DNA from 3 places in the Anaerosalibacter massiliensis genome. Region 3 is predicted to be linked to each of the others. Evidence: riboswitches for the same ligand, from Rfam matches in the RefSeq annotation. Region 3 holds a riboswitch; each other region holds the start of a gene.

Region 1 (3,270 bases), on a different contig from region 3:
CAAAGAAACTATTGCCAATTTTTAAGGAATATAAAAAAATATCATCATTGGATCTACTTATTATTATAGTTAAAATGCTTATAAAAAGAAAGAATAAAGGCAATAAATAAATTTCAAAATAATTTTTACTTGGTATTCTAGCTACTACTGTTGTTAATAGAACCATAATTATAAAAATTATAAAATTAATATATATATTATTAAATCCTATAGCTACAAAAAGAGCAGCTATGGCAAAAATAAATTTTGCCATAGGATTAAATTTTTTTAGTTTATTAATATATGCATATCTATCTATTAGAAGCAACGTCTTTTTTCCCCTTCATATTACCTAATATATATCCAATAGTTCCTGCTCCAATTGCTACTTGAACTGAAAACAACAAACTTTCAATTTCTCCACTTGGTGGTTCCCATAAACTATCAAACCATGGTTCATAGTCAGGATTTATTTCTTCTATAACACCTTCTGCTTGATCATCTGCCCCTTCAAACTCTGAACCACCCATAAATATTAAAGGAAGTATAACAATTACTATTGCTAATATAAGGAGTAGTATATTCTTTTTACTTAGTGATTTCACTGCCCAACACTCCTTCCTTATGATATTCAATTAATAAATTATATATAACACTTGTTAAAATACCTTCTACAATAGCAAGAGGTATCTGCGTAACTGCAAATACACTTAAGAACTTAGCCATAGAACCTGCAAAACCTGTTACTGGATCTGGAAAAGCTAAAGAAAGTTGGATAGATGTAATAACATATGTGGCTAAATCTCCTAAACATGCTGCAACAAATACAGATACAGATGTTTTAGCCCCTCTTTTTTTCATGAATTTAAATAAACCATAGGATACTAATGGTCCTATAACTGCCATAGAAAAAGTATTGGCTCCTAAAGTGGTTAAACCTCCATGAGCAAGTAATAATGCTTGGAATAATAAAACTATTATTCCAACTACTGTCATAGTAGTAGGTCCAAATATTATTGCACCTAAACCTACTCCTGTTGGGTGGGAACAGCTACCTGTTACAGAAGGTATCTTTAAAGCTGATAATACAAACACAAAACCTCCTGCCAAACCTAATAATACTTTTTTATTGCTCTCTTCTTTAAATATTTTATTAACTCTTTTAATTCCTATAACTAAGAACGGTAAAGTTATAATAGCCCAAAATATAGCCCATTTAACTGGTAAAAAACCCTCCATAATATGCATTGCATTAGAAACACTTGGAGTAAGACCTAATAGCAATAAAATAATAAAAAAATATTTTTTCTTTTCTTTCATTAAAAATCACCTCACCTTAATAAAATAAAACCCAACCTAAGGTTGGGTTTATTATTTAACAAATAAAATGCATACAAATAATAAGTAACCACTTCCCACCGAAGGTTTACTTTAAGAATAATAGGCAGGTCTCCTGGCTTGTGGATCATCCTACTCTCAACGCCTTCCCAAATATCAGTGGCATTTTGTTGATTTCGTACTCACTTACAGTAGCGGGGCTGCATTGGATTTTCACCAATTTCCCTTTCAATCTTATGAACCTAAAATTATCCTATGTAATTTTCAATTTAATAATATCATAGCTATGATTATATATCAATATAAATTATTCCTTGAAAAACTTTCTTTCAATAAAATCTACTAATTTTTCTGTCTCTTCAAAACTAAATTGTGGAATATCCTTATTAATAGGAGTATTTGTAACAATACCAAATAAATCTTCGTCTCTAGATATAATTTCCTTAGATAAGCCCTTTCTAAAAACCTCTAGCTTAGGTTTGTTTTCTTTTTTATATCCTTCAGTTATTATTATATCAACATTATTAATCTTTTTTACTATACTATCTAAATTGTACTCTTTTTCAACATTTTCAATCATAGCAAATTTTTGTGATGATGAAATAATTACAGTATCTGAGCCTGCTTGAGTATATTTCCATGTATCTTTACCTGGATGGTCAATATTAAAATCACAGGAGTTATGTTTTATGGTAGCTACCCTATATCCTCTATATTTAAGTTCTTTCACTATATTACATAAAACTGTAGTTTTCCCTACATTAGAGCAGGCTCCTACAATTGAAAAAATAGGTATCATATCTTAACCTCCATATAATCAAATAGTTCAATTAACTGTCATAGCAAAAACTATATACTTTACTTATTCTATACCTTTATAAACTCTTACCTTTTCTCTAGTCCCTAAAGCCATGATTAAAAATTTCAATAAGACATAAGCTATAATCCCCGTTGTAAGATATATTTGAAATCCAACTATTTGAGTAGTTATATAAGATAAAAATTCATATCCTAAACTATCTAGAAATTCAGAAATCTTATTAGATGCAACTATACCTATAGCCATGGGGAAAGTCATTCCAGCATAGCTCGGACTAAAATCTATTGAAAAAAATACTGGTAATTTATAAATTAGGAAGCCTAGAGAAATTAGAACAGCAATATAAAGAAATCCTATTAAATATATATTTGGATCTTCTACAGTATTCAAATAACTTACTAAACACAAACTACATGGAGCTAATAAAATTGCTTGAGTATGATAGACTTCCCTTTTTATTTCAAATTTTATTAAACGAGAAATCATAAATGGAAGAATTATTATATATGTAAAAATACCATAATAAGTGATAAACTTACAAATAAGTAGTTCATCCATTAAACCACCTACTACTGCTGAAACCATTATACCATTATAAGTTACAAACCAACTAGGTAAAAAAGTCTCTTTATTAAATTTTTTAATTATATTTCTATAAGTGAATACGAGTATGTGTATCATATGAATTATAATACCTGAGAACCAAAGTCCCTTTCCAATACCTTTATGAAATTGAATATAGTAGCTTCCTAATAACATCATAATCATTGTAAATCCTGCATATAAACTGCTCAGAACAGTATTTGAATATTCTTTTTTAAATGTATTGGGAAAATTTAAAATTTTTATGATATAACAAATCCAAATAATAGTAGCAATCCACATAGTAACATGTCTTATCCAAGAGAATCCTAATCCCTGATAAACATTAGATAAAGTCAATGCCCCAACAAAAGTAGGCAAAATGGGCACTGGCAAATTTTCTAATCTCTCTATAAAATGATTATTCATTGTGGCTCCCTCCTTAGTAAGTGTACTCTAGATTTTCTTTTATATTGAAAAAATCAGAATAATCTATATTAAAAATAGGTTTTTTAACTTTAGAAACATCTATCTTTGCTCTGATCAATTGG
Region 2 (3,270 bases), on a different contig from region 3:
CATATACAAGGGCAGAAAAAGTGGCTCAAAAAATAAACAAGGAAACAAATTGTAAAGCTAAAGTATTTGATCTTTATAATATAAATATATTGAGAACAGAAATACAGGAAAGTTCAATTTTTATAGATGCAACATCTGTAGGAATGAAGCCACTGGAAGATAAATGTAATATTCCGGATCCATCTATATTATATCCTGATTTAGTTGTTTCAGATATAGTTTATGAACCTAGTAAGACAAAACTATTAAATATGGCTGAAAAACAAGGTTGCAAGGTAATTAATGGTTATGGAATGGTATTATGGCAAGGGGCAGAAGCTTTTAAATTATGGACAGGAAAGGAAATGCCAGTTGATTATGTGAAAGAATTATTGTTTAAAAAATAGAAGGTGAAGAAATGAGTGATGTAGTAACTGTAAGAAATATAAATATTGGCGAGGGAAATACAAAAATATTTGTACCTATTGTAGGTAAAACTCAAGATGAAATAATTAGTGAAACTGAAAGCATTAAAAAATTATTACCTGATGTAGTAGAGTGGCGTGTAGATTTTTATGAAGAAGTGGAAAGAATGGATAAAGTTTTAGAAACATTAATATATATAAGGAAAAATTTAAAAGATGTACCCATATTATTTACTTTTCGTAGTATCAGAGAAGGCGGAAATAAAAAGATAAGTGATGAATATTATATAAAGTTAAATTGTATGGCTATAGAATCAAAAATTATAGATTTAATAGACATTGAACTTTTTAATAAAGAAGAAAATATAAAGAAGATTTTAAATACAGCACATTCTAATAGTGTTTATGTAATAATGTCAAATCATGATTTTAAACAAACTCCTCCAAAAGACGAAATAATATCTAGGCTATTGAAGATGCAAAACCTAAGAGCTGATATATTAAAAGTAGCATTTATGCCAAATAGTGTTAGTGATGTTTTAGTCCTTTTAGAGGCTACAAATTATATGAAAGAGAATCATGCTAATAAGCCATTGATTACAATTTCTATGGGAAAAAAGGGAGTTATAAGTAGGATAGTAGGAAAAACATTTGGTTCTGCTGCTACTTTTGCGTCTGGAGAAAAAGTTTCAGCACCAGGGCAAATATTTGCTTTAGAACTTAGACAGATTCTTAGTGTATTAAATAAATAATAGTTTATTTATTTAATATAAACAAGAATACCTCAACTTCTAATCAAAACATAGAACGTACTTCTAGACTTGTAAAACAAGAGAGGTACAATAGGTATATGACTAATTCAACAATAATAAGGATTATCTAGCAAGGTTAAAACTTAATTACCAAATTTCTTGTGAATTTAGCTTAGTGGTTAGAATCTCTCATAGGGGTAAATAAGTGGGGGGAGTTCACTTGACATATAAATGAAATTAGAATAAAATGATATTATAATTAAATACGGTTGTTTATGGTATTTTTGATTATATCAAAAATTTAAAAGGGAAGATTGGTGAAATGCCAACACGGTCCCGCCACTGTAATGGAAATTTGAGTTCACTTATACCACTGTTCTTTCAATAAAAGAATGGGAAGGTGCGAATTTATTATAAACCTAAGTCAGGAGACCTGCCATAAATAAGACACTTATGATTGCTCACGAGGATGAGAAGGTGTAAAAGATATAGTATGGCTATGTCTATGCTTTCTTGTGCCTATAGAAAACAAACACTCTTCATCTCTGAGGGGTGTTTTTTATATTGTTTATTTTTATGAAAGATTAAGGAGGTATATTATGGAAAATAAGAAAAGAGAAATATTAAATGTACATAGGTACAGGGTTGCTTGTAAAGAGTTTGATTCTAATAAGAAGATACCAAAAGAGGATATTGATTTTTTACTTGAAGTTGGTAGACTTTCTCCTAGTTCTTTTGGATTTGAACCTTGGAAGTTTATTGTAATCCAAGATGATAAGTTAAAGGAAGACTTAATTTCTTTAACTTTAGATTGTGAAAAACAAATTTCAACATCAAGCCATTTGGTAATGATGCTTGCAAGAAAAGGTTCAGATATTATATATAGTTCTGACTATATAACTTATATAATGAAAGATGTAAAAAATATACCAGAAGATGAGATAAGTGAAAGACGTGAAGATTATAGAGTTTTTCAGAGGGAAAACTTTAAGCTTTTAAATGATAAAGAAGCTATGTTCCAATGGTCAATAAAACAGACTTACATTCCCTTAGGGAATATGATAACGGCTGCTGCAGAAATAGGTATAAGCTCTTGTCCTATAGAAAATTTTCACAGGGAGAAGTTAGAAAAATTATTAGAAGACAATGGAATATTAGATAGTTCAAAATTTGGAGTTTCTTGTCTAGTAACTTTTGGATACAAGAAAGATAAAGTCTATATAGAAAAAGCTAGAAGGCCAATTGGGGAAGTAGTAGAATGGATAAAGTAAATATTCTCTAATTTATATATAAAAAAGCTTAGAGCCATATATGGTTCTAAGCTTTTTCGTCTAATTTTACAAATTATTTTGTTCTTTAAACTTTTTTACTATTTTAACAATTTCTTTTTTATAATCATCTTCTCCAGGATATCCTTCTACTATATAGCCATGTTCTCTAACTTTTCCTAAAATCATTAAATTTCTATATAAATGATTATCTCCTGTTCCTTGCCATCTCATATCAGTTATTATTCCGATTATTAGCCTTGGTTTTTTAGTGACAATACTATATTCTTCTTCCATTTCCTTAATTAATCCAAAGCCCATTACTTCTCCAGCAACCCCATCGTCTATAGTAAGTCCATCTAAACAGGCAAATAATATATTGGCCTTTTTTAACTCAAGAGTATCAGCTTGAGCTATTTTTATATCAGTGATAATATTATCATTTTCTCTTTTATCATTGATTTCAGCATTTCTTTGTGGAACATACATAGCAATTCCCGTTTCATCTTCAATATAGCTAGCTACTTCTTCTGTCCATCTAAATACGGCATCATTAAAAAAATGTGAAGCAAAATATCCTTTCATTTTTAAACCTCCTAACTATTCTTACTTTAAATACCCTTATATATAATAATTAATCTTTACTATATTTGCAAAGCAATTAAAATTTGTTCTAATTGGGTATATAAATAAATAGATAAAATGGTAGGAGGGATAATATGAAAAATATAGATATAGAAAAAAGAAAAGAAGAGATATTGAATGCACATAAATTTAGATTTGCTTGTAAGGAATTTGATCCAGATAAGAAGATACCAGAAGATGATTTTAACTTTTTACTTGAAG
Region 3 (3,270 bases):
CTTATTTAATTCATTAACAACTGTATCTTCTACTTTTTTTTGAAGTTCTATTGATATTCTTTCTTCATCTTTGGTTAAATCATACATTATATTTGATGTAAGGACTGTTACACAGTCTAATAAATAATTTTCTTCTTTCCCTATTGCATTATCTAAATCATAATTTCCCTCAAAGGTTCTCCAATAGCTAGGCCTAGATTTTTTATGAAGAATAACCCTATCTTCCATTTCCTTGTCCATTACCTTAGATGTAGCTATATAGACTACATCTTTTTTATTTTCATATTGTTTTTCAGCAAAGGAGCTTTTTCCACTCCTTGCTCCACCTGTCACAAGTATAATCATATTATCACCTAATATCTATTAATACATCTTTATTAAGAGTTGATTGTTCAAAAGTAGCTAGATTATCCATTATATAAAGAGCCGAATCTATAATCTGAAATGCTAAAGGACAACCTGAACCTTCTCCAAGCCTCATTTCAAGGTTAAGCATTGGTTTAAGTCCTATTTCCTCCATCATATACATAGCTCCTGGCTCTTTTGAAAGATGAGATGGAAATAAATAATCCTTTACTATAGGGTTTAGCCTAACTGCACATAATGCTGCTGCCGATGAAATAAATCCATCTATAACTATCGGTTTTCTATTTTTTGCTGCTGAAAGAAAACAACCACATATCCCAGCTATGTCAAACCCTCCTACTTTTGAAATAACATCTAAAGGATCATTTTTGTCTGGCTTATTTATTTCTATAGCTTTTTTTACAGCATTTTTCTTTCCTTCATATTGGTCATCTGTTAGGCCTGAACCTTTTCCACAAGTAATATCTGGACTCAATCCTGAAAATACAGATAATACTGCTCCACTAGTAGTAGTGTTTCCTATACCCATTTCTCCTGTTCCTAGTATATCATATCCTTCACTATAAAGTTTATCCGATATTTCTATTCCTACCTCTATAGCCTTTATAGCTTCTTCACGAGTCATACTTGGTTCCTTTGTCATGTTTTTGGTTCCATATGCAATCTTTTTATTTATAACTTTAGGATTATCTATATCTGCATTTACACCTATATCTACAGTAGTTACATGGGAGTTTATAAGTTCAGAGAGGACAGTTACACCAGTATATCCTCTAGTAAGATTTTCAGTAAGTACTTTTGTAAACCATTGAGGGCAAGCACTAACACCTTCTTCTACTACTCCATTATCAGCACACATAACCACTATATTTCTTTTATCCATTTTGTTATGTACTTTTCCTGTTATTCCTGCCATTCTTATAGCTATATCTTCTAAAACTCCTAAACTACCTATAGGCTTGGTTAAGTTATCCATTCTTTCCTTAGCCTTCTTCTTTGCTTCTTCATCTACAGGCTTTATAGCTTCTAATGTTTCTTTTAATAGCTTCATGAAATCCCTTCCTTCTTTGAAAAAATATTTAGAAAATAAAAAAACTACCTCTGGAGGTAGAATAAATCTAAAACGCATAAAACTTCCCTCCGAAGTTTTAGCATATATTAATTAAGGTAATCTGGCTTACGATTCATTTAATCGTTTACAGTAGCGGGGGCTGCAGTGGATTCACACCACTTTCCCTTGTTTTTTATCTTACAAATTTTATTATATATCTTATTATTTTTTCAGTCAAATATTTGTTTCTAATTGAATCAGATTTTTTAGTATGATATATTATGACTGAAAGTAAACTTAAGGAGAATATTATGTTTGGTTATGTCATCCCCTATAAAATGGAACTGAAAATAAAAGATTATGAAAAGATCAAAGCTTATTATTGTGGACTTTGTAGAAATATAAAGTATAATTTTGGAAATGTTCCTAGAATTACATTAAATTATGATACAACTTTTCTAGCTATATTATTAGATTCTTTCAATGGCAATGAAGAAAAATATATAAAAAGAAATTGTATACTCCATCCAATTAAGAAAAGAATATTTTTAGTAGATAATGAGCCTTTAAGATATGCTTCTTATTTGAATATTATTTTAACTTATCATAAATTATTGGATGATGTTATAGATGACAAAACTATTAGAAGTAGAGTTTTTTCATCTATATTTAAAACTTATTTAAATAAAATACCCGAAAATTTTCAACAAATTGAGAATAATATAAAAGAAAATCTAAATAAACTTTATTATCTTGAAAAAAGTAAAAATATAGATAGCCTAGATGAATTAAGTCATCCTTTTGGTGAATTAACAGCCTATACTATACTATCTTATATAAATAATAAAGAATATGATGAATCATTATACCATTTAGGATATAATCTCGGAAAATGGATTTATATAATAGATGCTTATGATGATTTAGAAAAGGATATAAAAAATAATGAATTTAATGGAATAAATTTAATTTTAAATAAAAAAAATATACCTTATAAGGATTTTGTAAAAAGTACAAATAAAAGAATACATTTCATTTTAACTTCCTATGCTAGAGAATGTAGCAGAGCATTTGAAAAATTGCCTATAGAAAAAAATAGGGATATATTATTTAATGTTTTTAATTTTGGACTTCTAGCACAGATAGAAAAAGTGTTTGAAACTAAGGAGATGAAAACAAATGAAAGATCCTTACGAAATATTGGAAATAAATAAAAATGCAACAGAAAGTGAAATAAAACAGGCTTATAAAAAACTTGTAAAAAAATACCACCCAGATAAATTCATAGACAATCCTTTAAGAGAGTTAGCTGAGGAGAAATTAAAAGAAATAAATGATGCCTATAATTTTCTTATGAGCAATAGAAATAATAATTTTTCAGAGGAAGAATTATTATATAGTGCAAGAATTGATATTCAGAATGGAAACTTAGCTGAAGCTGAAAGAAAATTAAATATGGTAAATAAAAAAACAGGAGAATGGTATTTCTTAATGGGAATATTAAACCAGAATAGAGGATGGTATGATGCAGCCTATAGTAATTTAGAAACAGCTTGTTCTATGAATCCTGGAAATAGAGAATATAATAATGCTTTCAATTCCCTATTTAGAAGAAATGATAACTACAGAAAACCTTATAATAATAGAGATCATAATATATGTAATATTTGTGCAACCCTTTATTGTTTAGATTGTCTATGTGAGTGTATGGGGGGAGACTTTATATCATGTATTTAAATAATAAAAGTAAGGCTATAGCATATGGTGGCCTCCTTACAGCATTAAGTATCATTTTTATTTATTTAAGTACTATTTTACCCTATAATAAATTGTTAATGCTTTTTTTATCTGCC

The links. A riboswitch is a leader RNA that binds a small molecule or an ion and turns the genes downstream of it on or off. The one in region 3 is predicted to bind cobalamin.
Region 1: it holds a riboswitch for cobalamin, as region 3 does, so the genes downstream of both, NSA23_RS06095 (energy-coupling factor ABC transporter permease) here and cobT (nicotinate-nucleotide--dimethylbenzimidazole phosphoribosyltransferase) in region 3, are expected to answer to the same signal.
Region 2: it holds a riboswitch for cobalamin, as region 3 does, so the genes downstream of both, NSA23_RS06735 (NAD(P)H-dependent oxidoreductase) here and cobT (nicotinate-nucleotide--dimethylbenzimidazole phosphoribosyltransferase) in region 3, are expected to answer to the same signal.

What each region holds. Positions count from the first base shown of each region.
Region 1 covers NZ_JANJZL010000003.1:165,147-168,416, reverse strand. The annotation lists gene cbiQ (cobalt ECF transporter T component CbiQ) at 1-307, opposite strand, end outside; gene NSA23_RS06100 (energy-coupling factor ABC transporter substrate-binding protein) at 291-584, opposite strand; gene NSA23_RS06095 (energy-coupling factor ABC transporter permease) at 568-1,299, opposite strand; cobalamin riboswitch at 1,406-1,578, opposite strand; gene mobB (molybdopterin-guanine dinucleotide biosynthesis protein B) at 1,625-2,116, opposite strand; gene NSA23_RS06085 (TDT family transporter) at 2,180-3,148, opposite strand; gene NSA23_RS06080 (NAD(P)/FAD-dependent oxidoreductase) at 3,162-3,270, opposite strand, start outside.
Region 2 covers NZ_JANJZL010000003.1:286,581-289,850, forward strand. The annotation lists gene NSA23_RS06725 (shikimate dehydrogenase) at 1-386, shown strand, start outside; gene aroD (type I 3-dehydroquinate dehydratase) at 398-1,156, shown strand; cobalamin riboswitch at 1,416-1,611, shown strand; gene NSA23_RS06735 (NAD(P)H-dependent oxidoreductase) at 1,756-2,427, shown strand; gene NSA23_RS06740 (nucleoside 2-deoxyribosyltransferase) at 2,494-3,009, opposite strand; gene NSA23_RS06745 (NAD(P)H-dependent oxidoreductase) at 3,144-3,270, shown strand, end outside.
Region 3 covers NZ_JANJZL010000005.1:142,852-146,121, forward strand. The annotation lists gene cobU (bifunctional adenosylcobinamide kinase/adenosylcobinamide-phosphate guanylyltransferase) at 1-345, opposite strand, end outside; gene cobT (nicotinate-nucleotide--dimethylbenzimidazole phosphoribosyltransferase) at 350-1,495, opposite strand; cobalamin riboswitch at 1,512-1,642, opposite strand; gene NSA23_RS09460 (DUF5685 family protein) at 1,729-2,631, shown strand; gene NSA23_RS16515 (J domain-containing protein) at 2,597-3,154, shown strand; gene NSA23_RS09470 (hypothetical protein) at 3,145-3,270, shown strand, end outside.